Regions from separate parts of the Nonomuraea sp. H19 genome, predicted to be linked through region 1. Evidence: riboswitches for the same ligand, from Rfam matches in the RefSeq annotation. Region 1 holds a riboswitch; the other holds the start of a gene.
The links. A riboswitch is a leader RNA that binds a small molecule or an ion and turns the genes downstream of it on or off. The one in region 1 is predicted to bind glycine.
Positions count from the first base shown of each region.

Region 2: another riboswitch for glycine. It lies ahead of gcvP (aminomethyl-transferring glycine dehydrogenase); the one in region 1 lies ahead of gcvT (glycine cleavage system aminomethyltransferase GcvT).

Region 1 covers NZ_JBQHCV010000004.1:326,475-333,703, reverse strand. Annotated here, with positions in the region: gene ACTMTI_RS10910 (glutamine synthetase family protein) at 1-168, shown strand, start outside; gene ACTMTI_RS10905 (aldehyde dehydrogenase family protein) at 177-1,523, shown strand; gene ACTMTI_RS10900 (3-oxoacyl-ACP reductase) at 1,662-2,426, shown strand; gene ACTMTI_RS10895 (gamma-glutamyl-gamma-aminobutyrate hydrolase family protein) at 2,435-3,124, shown strand; gene ACTMTI_RS10890 (epoxide hydrolase family protein) at 3,146-4,264, opposite strand; gene ACTMTI_RS10885 (hypothetical protein) at 4,384-5,241, opposite strand; glycine riboswitch at 5,336-5,433, shown strand; glycine riboswitch at 5,434-5,531, shown strand; gene gcvT (glycine cleavage system aminomethyltransferase GcvT) at 5,566-6,651, shown strand; gene gcvH (glycine cleavage system protein GcvH) at 6,648-7,037, shown strand; gene ACTMTI_RS10870 (L-serine ammonia-lyase) at 7,095-7,229, shown strand, end outside.
Region 2 covers NZ_JBQHCV010000022.1:70,101-77,329, reverse strand. Annotated here, with positions in the region: gene gcvP (aminomethyl-transferring glycine dehydrogenase) at 1-1,512, opposite strand, end outside; glycine riboswitch at 1,568-1,681, opposite strand; glycine riboswitch at 1,682-1,779, opposite strand; gene ACTMTI_RS38860 (MerR family transcriptional regulator) at 2,075-2,695, opposite strand; gene ACTMTI_RS38855 (bifunctional nuclease family protein) at 2,843-3,313, opposite strand; gene ftsR (transcriptional regulator FtsR) at 3,445-4,098, opposite strand; gene ACTMTI_RS38845 (FHA domain-containing protein) at 4,166-4,678, opposite strand; gene ACTMTI_RS38840 (sugar phosphate nucleotidyltransferase) at 4,994-7,229, opposite strand, start outside.

The DNA.
Region 1 (7,229 bases):
CACACGTTGCGCGACGCCCTCGCCCTGTTCGAGGGGTCGAAGCTGGCGTGTGAGTCGTTCGGCGAGGACGTGGTCGAGCACTACGCCAACAACGCGCGGGTGGAGCTGACCGCCTTCGACGCGGCGGTGACGGACTGGGAGCTGTTCCGTGGTTTCGAGCGGATGTGAAGGGACGCATGAAGATCGTTAATCCGGCGACGGAGGACGTGCTCGCCGAGGTCGAGTTCGCCGACGCGGCCGAGGTCGACCGGGCTGTGGAGCGTGCCAGGAAGGCGTACGCGGGGTGGCGGGACGTGGCGCCGGGCGACCGGGCGCGGCTGCTGCGGCGCTTCGCCGACCTGGTGGGCGAGCACGGCGAGGAGCTGGCGCGGCTGGAGCTGGCCAACGCCGGGCACCCGATCGGGAGCGCCCGCTGGGAGGCCGGCAGCGTACGCGACGTGCTGCACTTCTACGCCGCCGCCCCCGAGCGCAACCACGGCAAGCAGATTCCGGTGCCGGGCGGCGTGGACGTCACGTTCCAGGAGCCGCTGGGCGTCGTGGGCGTCATCGTGCCGTGGAACTTCCCCATGCTGATCATGTCCTGGGGCGTCGCCCCCGCGCTCGCGGCCGGCAACACGGTGATCGTGAAGCCGGCCGAATGGACTCCGCTGACCGCGCTGAGGCTGGCCGAGCTGGCCTTGGCGGCGGGCCTCCCCGAGGGGGTGCTCCAGGTTCTGCCTGGGGCAGGGGAGGTCGCGGGGGCCAGGCTGGTGGAGCACCCGGACGTGGCCAAGATCGTGTTCACCGGCTCGACCGAGGTGGGCAAGGAGATCGCCGCCAAGGCCGCCGCCCACGTGAAGCGGGTGACGCTGGAGCTGGGCGGCAAATCCGCGAATATCGTCTTCGCGGATGCGGACCTCGAAAAGGCGGCGAAAACCGCGCCTTATGCCGTCTTCGACAACGCGGGCCAGGACTGCTGCGCCCGGTCCAGGCTGCTCGTCCAGGCCGACGTGTACGACGCGTTCATGGCGCTGCTCACCCCGGCCGTACAGGGCGTCAAAGTCGGCGACCCGCTCGACGAGAGCACCGAGATGGGGCCGCTGATCAGCGCCGAGCATCTCGACCGGGTTCGCGGCTTCGTCGCGGACGGCACCCCCTACCTGCAGGGATCCTGCCCGCAGGGCAAGGGCTACTGGTTCCCGCCGACCGTGCTGACCCCGGACGTCACCGACCGGGCGTTCACCGAGGAGATCTTCGGGCCCGTCGTGTCGGTCGTGCCGTTCCGGGACGAGGCGGAGGCCGTACGGATCGCCAACGACACCCCCTACGGGCTGAGCGGCTCCATCTGGACCCGCGACGTGGGACGAGCGTTGCGCGTGGCCAGGGCGGTCGAAGCGGGCGCGCTGTCGGTGAACTCGCACTCGTCGGTCCGCTACTGGACCCCGTTCGGCGGCTTCAAGCAGTCCGGCCTCGGCAGGGAGCTCGGCCCGGACGCCCTGGCGGCGTTCACCGAGACCAAGAACGTCTTCATTTCGTGGGAGTGAACCCGACGCAGTGAGCGGAGTGGAGGCCCGACGAAGGAGGGACTCCGCGAAGCGAATGAGGAGCGGTGAACGACCAAATGAGCAGGGAGTGAACCCGGCGCAGTGAGCAAAGCGAATAATGAGCAGGGAGTGAGATCAGTGCAGCGGTTGCAGGATCGGGTGGCCGTCATCACCGGCGCGGGCAGCGGCATCGGGCTGGCCACGGCCCGCAGGTTCGCCGAGGAAGGCGCCAGGGTCGTCTGCGTGGACGTCGACGAGGAGGCGGGCAAGAAGGCCGCGGCCGAGGTCGGCGGCCTTTTCGTCAAGGCCGACGTGACCAGCGAGGACGACGTCGTGCGGATGTACGAGACGGCGCACGCGACGTACGGCAGCGTGGACATCGCCTTCAACAACGCCGGCATCTCGCCGCCCGACGACGACTCGATCCTGGAGACCGGCATCGACGCCTGGCGCCGCGTCCAGGAGGTCAACCTGACCAGCGTCTACCTGTGCTGCAAGCACGCGATCCCGTACATGCGGCGGCAGGGCAAGGGCTCGATCATCAACACCGCCTCGTTCGTGGCCGTCATGGGGTCGGCGACGTCGCAGATCTCCTACACCGCCTCCAAGGGCGGCGTGCTGGCGATGTCCCGCGAGCTCGGCGTGCAGTTCGCCAGGGAGGGCATCCGGGTCAACGCCCTGTGCCCCGGGCCGGTGAACACGCCGCTGCTGCAGGAGCTGTTCGCCAAGGACCCGGAGCGGGCGCAGCGGCGGCTGGTGCACGTTCCCGTGGGGCGCTTCGCCGAGGCCACGGAGATCGCGGCCGCGGTGGCGTTCCTGGCCAGCGACGACGCGTCGTTCATCACGGCCAGCGAGTTCCTGGTGGACGGCGGCATTTCCGGCGCCTACGTGACGCCGCTCTAGGAGGGGTCGTGCGTCCTGTCATCGGCATCACGTCCTACGTCGAGCCCGCGAAGTTCACGGTGTGGACCGACATGACCGTCGCGCTCCTGCCGTACATGTACGTGGAGCAGGTCGTACGCGCCGGCGGGCAGCCCGTCGTCCTGCCGCCGGCCGGCGATCCCGCGCAGGTCGTGAGCCGCCTGGACGGGCTGATCCTGGCCGGGGGCGGCGACATCGACCCGGCCAGGTACGGCACGACACCGGAGGAAAAGACCAGCTATATCCGCAAATTTCGGGACGAGGCGGAGTTCGCCGTGATCAGCGCCGCCCTCGACGCCGAGCTGCCGTTCCTGGGCATCTGCCGCGGCCTCCAGGTGCTGAACGTCACCCTCGGCGGCACCCTCCACCAGCACCTCCCCGACGTGGTCGGGCACACGGGCCACTCCCCCGCGCCCGGCCGTTTCGGCCCGCTGCCCATCACCCCCGCCCCCGGCACCCGGCTGGCCAAGGCCCTGGGCACGGAGCCGGTGACCGTCCCGCACTACCACCATCAGGCCATCGACCGCCTCGCCCCCGGCCTCACCGTCACCGCCACGGCCGAGGACGGCACGATCGAAGCGGTCGAGCTGGACTCGGGCCCGTTCACGGTCGCCGTGCAGTGGCATCCGGAGGCGGCCGACGACTGCGCGACCTTCGAGGCGCTGGTGGCGGCCTGCTGACCGGCTCAGTGCCGGTGCTCCTCAGCGCAGCCCCGTGAAGAACGCGCGGACGTCGGCGACGAACGCCTCCGGCTGTTCCAGGGCGGCGAACGTGCCGCCCTGGTCGTGCTCCACCCAGCCGACGATGTTGTTGTCGCGCTCGGCGAAGCGCCGGATCGGCCGCAGGATGTCCTTGGGGAAAACCGAGATCGACGTGGGCACCGTGGCCGGCTTGAGCTCCCACTCGACGCTGGTGTCCTGGTCGGTGTCCGGCGTCTCGACGAACGACCGGGCGGCCGAGCCGGCGGTGTTGGTCAGCCAGTAGAGCATGACCGTGGTCAGCAGCCGGTCGGTGTCGATGCCGGCGTCGCTCCACTCGTGGTAGACGCCGGCGAACCAGGCCAGCAGCGCGACCGGCGAATCGGCCATGCCGTAGGCGAAGGTCTGCGGCCGGGCCGACTGGATGAGCTTGTAGCCGTACTGCTCGGTCAGGTAGCGCTCGCGGAAGGCCAGGCGTTCCTGCTCCACCTCGCTCAGGTCGTCGAACTCGCCGGGCGCGCCGATGGGGAAGCAGATGATGCCGTTGCCGTGCATGCCGGCGACGCGTTCCGGAGCCAGCACGCCGACCTCTCGCGAGATCCAGGTGCCCCAGTCACCGCCCTGAACGCCGAAACGCTCGTAGCCGAGCCGGGTCATGAGCTCCAGCCAGGCTCTGGCGATGCGGGTGGAGCCCCATCCGATCTCATGGGTGGGACCGGACAGCCCATAGCCGGGCAGGGACGGGATGACCAGGTGGAAGTCCCGGCTGAGCGGCTCGATCACGTCGAGGTACTCCACGGGGGAGCGGGGCCAGCCGTGGGTGATCAGCAGGGGCAGGGCATCGGGGTTCGCGGACCGGATGTGGAGGAAGTGGACCCGCTGCCCGTCGATCTCGGTGACGAACTGGTCATGCCGGTTCAGCTCGGCCTGGGCGCCGGCCCAGTCATAGCCGGTACGCCAGTACGCGACCAGCTCCTTGAGGTGGCCGAGCGGAACGCCATATCCCCAGCCCAGACCGGGGACCTCGTCCGGCCAGCGCACCCGGTCGAGCCGCGCGTGCAGATCGTCCAGATCGGCTTGGGCGGTTTCGAGGCGGAAAGGCCGGATGTCGTGCAAGGTCACATGATCTCCTTCGAGCGTATCGTACGTCGTACCGTACAGCATACGGTTCGTGCCACGCAAGCCGGCCACTCGACATGCTGGTGAAAAGCCGCGGATGCCTTCTCGGGCACCCGCGGCCGTTACGCGACCGGCTTCAGCACGTCGTCGAAGAAGACGACGTCCTTGCCGTACTTCTCCTCGACCCTGCGGCGCAGGTCATCGCTCGTCAGCCAGGAGGTCACCTCCACCCGGTTCCGCGTCACGCTGGAAGACGCCGTGATGAGGCCGCCGCTGCCCATCTCGCCCTCCACCTGCCGCTGGATCTCGTGCAGCTCGGCCTGGCTGCGCTGCGCGCCGCTCACGCACAACGCGCCGCCCCACACCCCCCGGATCCACTTCTCACGACCCGCCAGGTCGCCGGTGAACTTGAGATTCAGGACCAGGCGCTTCGGATCGTTGCCCTGCTTCTCCGTCTCCCTGGGAGTCAGGAGCGGGTCCAGGTAGCTCTGGTCGAGCCACGCTCCCGCGAACTCCTCGGCCGTCCCGGCCAGCGACATCGCCTTCTCCAGGGTCTCCTGCGTCGCCCTGGCCGGATCGACGGGCCGCCAGCCGCCCGCGGGCTTGGGGCACGGGCTCGCGAACCCGCCCTCCCCCGCCGGATCCTCCCTGGCCCGCACCGGCTCTCCCGGCGGCTCCGTCAGGGTCAGCCGGGCGCCGTCCCAGGTGCCGACCACCCGGTACGAGCCCCACTTCACGCCGGCCAGCGACTCATGCTTCACCTTGCTCCAGTCCCAGCCCATGACGTCGGGACCACCGCACTGGGGCGGGTTCGACTCCGCGACCATCGTGCATAACTGGGGCCCGTGCCCGCCGCCTTCGAGCACCGTCAGACTGGCCTCGTAGCGAGGCGGTGGCGCGGGAGCCGCGGCCTCCTGGGCGCCGCAGGACGTGACTGTCAGGGCGGCCGCGAGGCCCAGAGCCGCCGTTCGCCGATTCATACCTCTATCGACGTCACCGTCCCCCGGACGGTTCAGGACAGACCGGTACGCGACAACACCCCCGTCACGGCACTAGGCTGACGGACATCACCGACGAAACCGTGCGGGAGAGCACCCTGACAGCCGGTCAGGGTCCCTGAAGGAGCAAGCCCTCCCCGCGAACCTCTCAAGGCAAAGGACCGCACGGACGAGGTGTCCTCTGGAAAGCAGGCCTGCTGGGGCCTCGCCGAAGGTGAAAGTCCGGTAAAACCCGGGCGAAGCTCTCAGGCATCAATGACAGAGGGGGAGGATGCTGGCATCCGATCCTGTCCTGAGGTGCGCAAAATGTCCCGACCGACACCGCTACGAGACGTTCACGAGAGCCTCGGCGCCACGCTCACCGACTTCGCGGGGTGGCTCATGCCCCTCCGGTACGGAAGCGAGTCCGCGGAGCACAACGCCGTTCGCGAGGCGGCCGGGCTGTTCGACCTCTCCCACATGGGCGAGATCTTCGTAACAGGGCCGCAGGCCGGGCAGGCGCTGGACTACGCGCTGGTCGGCCACCTGTCGGCGGTGGCGCCCGGGCGGGCCAGATACACCATGATCGTCAATGAGCGGGGCGGGGTGCTCGACGACCTCATCGTGTACCGGCTCGGCGACGAGGAATTCATGGTCGTGGCAAACGCCTCAAACTACGAAAAAGTCGCGAATGAGCTGACGATTCGCGCGAAGGCGTACGACGCGGTGGTCGAAGACCGCTCCGACCAGTACGCCCTGATCGCCGTACAGGGGCCCCGTTCCCAGGAGATCCTCGCCACGCTCACCGACGCCGACCTCGGCGGGCTCAAGTACTACGCGGGCCTGCCCGGCCTGGTGGACGGGCGGGAGGCGCTCATCGCCCGTACCGGCTACACCGGCGAGGACGGGTTCGAGCTCTTCGTCGCCAACCAGGACGCGGTGCCCCTCTGGCACGCGCTCATGGCCGCGGGCGAGCCGTACGGACTCAAGCCCGCGGGCCTGTCCAGCCGGGACACGCTCAGGCTGGAGGCGGGTATGCCGCTGTACGGCAACGAGCTCACCGCCGAGCTCACCCCGTTCGACGCGGGGCTCGGCAAAGTGGTGAAATTCGACAAGCCCGGCGACTTCGTCGGCAGGTCGGCGCTCGAGGCGGTCAAGGACGATCCGCCCCGGCGCCGCCTCGTCGGCCTGGTCGCACGGGGCCGCCGGGTGCCGCGACATGGTTACCCGGTCACCAAAGACGGCGTCGTCGTCGGCGAGGTCACCAGCGGTGCGCCTTCCCAGACTCTGGGCAAGCCCATCGCGATGGCCTACGTGGACACCGGGGCCGAAAAAAGCCTGGCCGTGGACATCCGGGGCAGCCAAGAACCTATGGACCTGGTCGAGCTGCCCTTTTACAGGAGGAAGAAGTGAGCAACATCCCTGACGACCTGAGCTACACCAAGGAGCACGAGTGGGTGGCCGGGGTCGACGACGGGCTGACCGTGACCGTCGGCATCACGGCCTATGCCGCCGACGCGCTTGGTGATGTCGTCTATGTGCAGCTCCCCGATGTCGGTTCGGTCGTCGAGGCCGGCGACTCGGTCGGGGAAGTGGAGTCGACCAAGTCCGTGAGCGAGATCTACACGCCGGTCGGCGGCGAGATCGTCGAGGTGAACCAGGCCGTCGCGGACGACCCGTCGCTCGCCAACAGCGACCCGTACGGCGAGGGCTGGATGTTCCGCGTCCGTATGGAGGGCGACCCGGAGGACCTGCTGTCCGCCGAGGAGTACACGGCGCTCACCTCGGGTGAGTCCTGATCTAATTTCGCCGGGGCCCTCACCGGGGCCCCGGCCCTGCCTGAAGGGCGCACATCAATGGCGATCAGCGTCTTCGACCTCTTCAAAATAGGCATCGGCCCCTCCAGCTCCCACACCGGCGGCCCGATGGCGGCCGCGCACAAGTTCGCCCGCGGCCTGCACGACGACGGCCTCCTGCCGCGCGTCGCCCGC
Region 2 (7,229 bases), on a different contig from region 1:
CGCGTTGAGCTTCATCGTGCAGGAGCCGAGCGGGATCATGGAGCGGTCGAGCGCGATGTCCTTGTCCTGCAGCCTGCGCAGGTAGCGCAGCATCGCGGTCTCGGAGTGGTGGCTGTGGAAGACCGGGTGCGTCAGGTACGCCGACTCGCGCAGCAGCCCGGCGGGCAGCGCGTCCGAGCAGCCCTCGATGTCCACGTCCGTGCCGGACAGGCCGAAGGCCGCCCACACCGCGGCGACCTCGGCGGCGCCGGTCTTCTCGTCGCAGGCGATGGAGACGTGGTCGTCGCCGGCCCGCCAGAGGTTGACGCCCCGCTCGGCGGCCGCGGCGACCACCTCGGCGGCCCGGCCGGGCACCCGGACCAGGACGGTGTCGAAGAACTCGCGGTGCACGACCTCCAGGCCGGCCCGGCGCAGTCCCTCGGCGAGGGCGACAGCGTGCCGGTGCACCCGGTGGGCGATGCGGCGCAGCCCGTCGGGACCGTGGTAGACGGCGTACATGCCGGCGATGACGGCGAGCAGGACCTGCGCGGTGCAGATGTTGCTGGTGGCCTTCTCGCGGCGGATGTGCTGCTCGCGGGTCTGCAGCGCGAGCCGGTAGGCGGGGTCGCCGTCGGCGTCCACGGACACGCCCACGAGACGCCCGGGAAGCTGGCGCTGCAGGCCCTCGCGGACGGACATGTACGCGGCGTGCGGCCCGCCGAACCCGAACGGCACCCCGAAGCGCTGCGAGGACCCGATCGCGATGTCGGCGCCCAGCTCGCCCGGCGCGGCCACGAGCGTCAGGGCCAGCAGGTCAGCGGCGGCCACCACGAGCGCGCCCATCTCGCGGGCCGCGGCGGCCACGGCGCGGAAGTCGCGCACCCGCCCGGAGGCCCCCGGGTACTGGACGAGCACGCCGAAGCACTCGGGCAGCTCGCCGTCCAGCGGGCTTTCCACCAGCGTGATGCCGAGCGGCTCGGCCCTGGTGGCCAGCACGGCCTTGGTCTGGGGCAGGGTGTCGGCGTCGATCACGAACACGCTGCTCTTGGACTTGCCGGCGCGGCGGGCCAGCGTCATGGCCTCGGCGGCGGCGGTGCCCTCGTCGAGCAGGGACGCTCCGGCGACGGGCAGGCCCGTGAGGTCGGAGACGACGGTCTGGAAGTTCAGCAGCGCCTCGAGGCGGCCCTGCGAGATCTCCGGCTGGTACGGCGTGTACGCGGTGTACCAGCCCGGGTTCTCCAGCAGGTTGCGGCGGATGACGGCGGGCGTGATCGTGTCGTGGTAGCCGAGGCCGATCATGGAGGTGAGCACCCGGTTGCGGTCGGCGAGGGAGCGCAGTTCGGCGATCGCCTCGGTCTCGCTCGCCGCGGCGGGCAGCTTGAGCCGGTCCTTGGCCCTGATGGCCTCGGGGACGGCCACTGCCACGAGGTCCGCCACGGACTCGAAGCCGACGGCCTCGAGCATGCGCTGCTGCTCGGACTCCGATGGGCCGATGTGCCTGGACGAGAACGGCGGAGCGGACAGATCGGTCATAGGGAATGCCTCCCGAGGCTATGGAGACCGGCGCCAGGGCGCGGGCGAGTGCCGGATCTCCCCCTCTGTCAGCGCGGGCGTCACCGCGACCTGAGAGCTTCACCCCGGGACAGGGGCTTGCACCGTCGGTGAGGCGCGCCTGGCGGGCGCGCCTGCTTTCCAGAGTTGCCTCGCCCGAGCGGTACAGGATGCCTGAGAGATTCCGGGGAGGGTTGCTCCTTCGGCGCTCCGGACCCGAGGGCCCGGAGACTCTCCCGCACGGGGTCGTCAGCCTTGCTGTCCTAGATTACAACCCTATGCGATACATGCTACGTCGCCGGGCGATTACTACCCTATGCGAAACGTCCAGCACTCCAGGCAACGCCTACGGCGTAGCGCGTCCAGCGATGCGCCGCAGGCCGCGGTTTGCGCGCCTACGGCGTGGCGCGTCCATGCGGTGCACAACAGGCAGCGGCCTGCGCCTACGGCGTGGCGCGTCCAGCGATGCGCCGCAGGCCGCGGTTTGCGCGCCTACGGCGTGGCGCGTCCAGCGGCGCGCACCAGGCAGCGGCGGTTTGCGCGCCTACCCTATGCGTCGCGCGCGTCGCCGCTGGGCGAGTTCGTCAGCGGGGTGGTCGGCCGGGACGGTGTCCTCGACCGCCGCTCTTTCCCCCGGCAGCTCCGCGAGGGATCCCTCGACCTCGCGCCAGACCCGGCCGAGCGCGATGCCGAACACGCCCTGACCGCCCTGGAGCAGATCGATCACCTCGTCGGCCGAGGTGCACTCGTAGACGCTGACGCCGTCGCTCATGAGCGTGATCTGCGCGAGGTCGGCGACCCCGCGATCGCGCAGGTGCTGCACGGCCGTGCGGATCTGCTGCAGCGACACCCCGGTGTCGAGGAGCCGCTTGACGACCTTGAGCACCAGGATGTCGCGGAAGCTGTAGAGCCGCTGGGAGCCCGATCCGTGCGCGGCTCTTATCGTGGGCTCGACCAGCCCCGTGCGCGCCCAGTAGTCAAGCTGCCTGTAGGTGATGCCGGCCGCCGCGCAGGCCGTCGGCCCGCGGTATCCGATGTCGCCCGGCAACGCCGCGGGCTGCTCGTCGAAGAGCAGACCCTGCTCTCCGGCACGCTGCCGCGCGTCCTCACGCCGCACCGGATCTTCCTGGCCGGCCGTCTTTCCCTCGCCGCTGCTGACCGCCACGCGGACCTCCGGCTTTCTCTCATCCCACGGCCTGATCTGGGGGTTCGTAAAGGGCGACCGCAGGTTTCACTTGCACCGTAGGACCGTGACCATGGCGAGTCAACGATCCGGCTCGGCGCGTCGTGAAGCGTAAATGCACCGAAATACCTACCCCGCCCTGCCGAAGTCTTCGGGAGTGATCGTGTCAAGGAACTCCCTGAACTTCTCCACCTCATCCTCCTGGTCGTCCGGGATGACTACGCCGGCCTCCTGGACCACCTCCTCGCTGGCGAAGATGCGCGCTCCCGTGCGCAGCGCGAGCGCGATCGAGTCCGACGGCCGCGCGCTCACCTCCACGCCGTTGGAGAAGACGAGGTCGGCGAAGAAGATGCCGTCGCGCAGCGCGACGATGTTGACCGCCCGCAGGCCGACGCCGAGGGCGCTGAGCACGTCTCGGAAGAGGTCATGGGTGAGCGGCCGGGGCGGTGGCTCCTCCGCCTGGGCCAGGGCGATGGCCGTGGCTTCGGTCATGCCAATCCATATAGGAAGGAACCGCTCCCCGTGTGCCTCCTTGAGCAAGACGATCGGCTGATTTGTGGGCATTTCAACTCGTACGCCCACGACCTCCATCTGCAACACGGGCTGCTCCGTATTCCTGACCGGTCACCCGGCACAGCTATTTGCTCGTCGCTTCTGCTGACTGGCTACTTCAATTCAACGTAACACCCAGCGGGCCTGGATGTGCCCCCGCCTCCCAGCTCGCTACGGTCTCAACGCCCCAACACAGCTCGCACCCCCGTGCGCACAAGGGATGCGTGCAGGTCGAGCAGGAGCGTGGACAACTCTCGGGCGACCTCGTCGGCCTCGCCGATGGCCCCCGGGGCGCGTCGTTTCAGTATGGGGGCGACGGTCTGCTCCACCAGGCCGCACTCGCGCTCGGCCGCGGCCCTGACCGCGCGCAGGTGCCTGGCGTGCAGGCCGAAGCGGGCCAGAGCGCCGACGGTCCGCGCCACCTTGAGCGCCTCCTCGTCGTAGCGCCTGGCCACCGGTTCCAGGAGGCCGTAGTCCTCGAGCTCGGCGAGCGTCTCCTCGTCGATCCCGGCCGCCTCCAGCAGCTCCGCCCGGCTGAGCCTGACCTCCTGCTTGTCCTGCACCGCGCGGGGGCGGCCGAAGCTCTCGGCCATCCTGTCCTTGATCACCCGCAGCGGCAGGTAGTGGTCACGCTGCTCGGTCAGGATGAAGCGCAGTTGCTCCACGTGCAGGTGGGTGAACTTGCGGTAGCCGGAAGGGCTGCGCTCGGGCTCGATCAGCCCCTCGCCCTCCAAAAACCTGATCTTGGAGATGGTCACATCGGGGAACTCGCCCTGGAGCAGCGCGAGCACCTCCCCGATACTCATGTGCGAGCGCGCGGCCTGTGAGGTCATGCGGCCTCCTCTGCCGGCCGCATGACCTCGCACGAAGCCGCGTGCCTTGATCGCTCGCTTCGCTCAATCATGCGCCGGAGTTGCCACGCATCAGGAAGACGAGGCGGAACTTGCCGATCTGCACCTCGTCTCCGGAGTGCAGGGGAACCTCCTCGATCCGCTCCCTGTTGACGTAGGTGCCGTTGAGGCTGCCCACGTCACGCACCGAGAACTGGCCGCCGCGGTGGCGGTAGAACTCGACGTGGCGGCGGGAGACGGTGATGTCGTCCAGGAAGATGTCGCTCTCCGGGTGGCGCCCGGTCGTGGTCAGCTCCTTGTCGAGCCGGAAGCGGCTCCCCTGATTGGGACCCCTGGTCACCGAGAGCAACGCCGTGCCGGGCGGCAGCTGCTCGAGCAGCGCCCTCTCGGCCAGGAGCATGTCGCCTGTCTCAGCCTCGTACGCCTCGATTCCCGCGACCGAGATCGTCGACGTGGTGTCCCCGGAGACCTCGGGTCTGGTCAGCGGTGACCCACAGCGGGAACAGAAACGGGCATCCTCGGGGTTGGCGTGCCCGCACTGCGTGCAGTAGACGCTCGGCATCGATCGGCTCGGCCTCCTACCGCGAAGACGCGGCGACGGTGCTCGGGGCGCGCCTCGCTTCGCTTTTCACGTTTGCGAATGCCGCAACTTACGCTGATCAGCGGCAAAGGTCAACTCGGGGCGCTGGACGGTTGGTTTGGACGCAGACAAAGTTACCGCCGCTTCCGCCCCGTGGTCCATGCCGCCGCGCGTTTATACATTACGATCTTGCGGCGCCGTGCGCGCGCATGAGCCGCAATTCTGCGGCACTTTGCCGGCTGCGGGGCCTGCGTCCGCAGCTTTTCCCACCGTACCGCCACGTTGCGTGATCGGCGGTCAGGACGCGGCCTGCTCGACGATGCGCGCCCAGCGTTCGAGCAGGGCCTGGGCGCTGTCCATGTCGGGGGCCTCGGCCCACAGGTCGGTGACGGGCTCGGCGGCGGCGGGCAGGACCAGCACCCAGCTGCCGTCCTCGCGGGCGACCCGCACGCCGTCAGTGGTGTCGATGCGGTGGCCGTCTGGCTCGGACTCGGCCGTTTCGATGACCGAGCGCATGACGGCGCCCTTGGCCGCCCACGGCGTGGGCACGGTGCGTTTGAGCATCTTGACCTCGGGGATCCTGGCGTCGATCTGGCTGAGCGACAGGCGGGTGCGGGCGACCAGGCCCAGCAGGCGCATGAACGCGGCCAGCCCGTCGATGGCGGGGCTGAACTCCGGCACCACGAACCCGCCGCGCCCATCCGCCGCGAAGATCATGTCGGCGCCCGCCGCGGCCGAGGTGAGGGCGTCGAGGGAGGTGGAGGTCCACTGCACCTGGACGCCGTGGAAGCGGCAGACCTGCTCGGCGACCCTGGTCGCGGTGACCGGAAGCGCCACCTGGCCGCCCCTGCGCTCGGCGGCGACGAGGTCGAGCACGACGAGCAGGGCGCGTTCGTCGTTGATGAGGTGACCCATCTCGTCCACGAGGGCGATGCGCTCGCCGACCGGATCGAAGCGGACGCCGAACGCCGCCCGCGAGGAGCTCACGAGCTCCGACAGGCGCTGCAGGTCGCGGCGGCGCTCGGCCAGCGTCTCGGTGGGCGAGACGTCGTCGAGGCGGGCGTTCACGGTCAGCACCTCCACGCCCACCCGGCCCAGCAGCGTGGGCATGACCAGCGAGGAGGTGCCGCCGGCGCAGTCGACGACGACCTTCATGTCTCTGACGTCGCCCACGCCGACGTGGCGCAGCAACTCCTGGGTGTAGTCCTCGACCGCCCTGGCCGGGTAGGTGAGCTCGGCGATCTCGCCGGGGAAGGCGCGGCGGAACTCCTGGCGGGAGAAGACCCGCTCCAGCTTGCGCTGGGCGGCCGGGGGCAGGTCGGCGCCGCGGTCGTCCATGATGATGATGTCCACGCTCTGCGGGTCCCCGGGCGTGGTGCGCAGCGCGATGCCGCCGGCGGCCGACTCGCGGGCGGTGTGGAAGCGGGCCACCGGCAGCGGGGCGGCCTCCAGGTCGAGCACGTTGATCGCGCCGGCGGTGAGCGCGCCGATGACGGCCCGCTTGAGCGCCCTGGCGGCCAGCGAGCAGTCACGGGAGGTGACGACGTACTCGCCCTTCTTCACGGTGGTGGCGTACGCGCTGGCCAGGCGCACGCACAGCTCGGCTGTGATCTCCACGTTGACCAGGCCGCTGACGCCCCGGGGGCCGAACAGGCTGCGCTGGCCGCGCGACTCCCAGATGACGCTGGTGTTGACGACCGCGCCGGCCTCGATGGTCTTGAAGGGGTAGACCTTGACGCCGCTGGAGACGTACGCCTCGGCCTCGATGACGCATTCGTCGCCGATGACGGCGTTCTCCTCGATGCGGGCGCCGGCCATCACGTCGGTGCTCTTGCCGATCACACAGCCGCGCAGGTGGGCGCCGGGGCCGAGGTAGACGTTGTCGTGGACGACCGCGCGGTGCAGGAAGGCGCCTTCGCGGACGACGACGTTGTTGCCGAGCACGGTGTACTCGCGCAACTCGGCGCCCGCCTCGACCTTGGCGTAGTCGCCGATGAGCAGCGGGCCCTTGAGCACCGCGTCGGGGTCGACCGAGGCCGAGTCGGCGACCCACACGCCGGGCGAGAGCTCGAAGCCGGCGATGTCCAGGCTGACCTTGCCGGACAGGGCGTCGGCCTGGGCCTTGAGATAGCTCTCGTGGGTGCCGACGTCCTCCCAGTAGCCGTCGGCCACGTAGCCGTAGATGGGGGCGCCGCGGTCGAGGAGGGCGGGGAAGACGTCGGCCGACCAGTCGACGGGCTCGCCCGGGGCGACCGCGCTGAGGACCTCGGGCTCCATGACGTAAATGCCGGTGTTGACGGTGTCGGAGAAGACCTGGCCCCAGGTGGGCTTCTCCAGGAAGCGCTGTACGCGGCCGCCCTCGTCGACGATGATGATCCCGAACTCGAGGGGGTTCGGCACGCGCTTCAGGCCGATTGTCACCAGGGCCGCATTTTCCCGGTGAAATCGGATCATGTCGGTTAAGTCGATGTCCGTCAGAGCGTCGCCGGAGATCACCAGGAAACGGTCGTCGCGGAGGCGGTCGGCGGCGTTC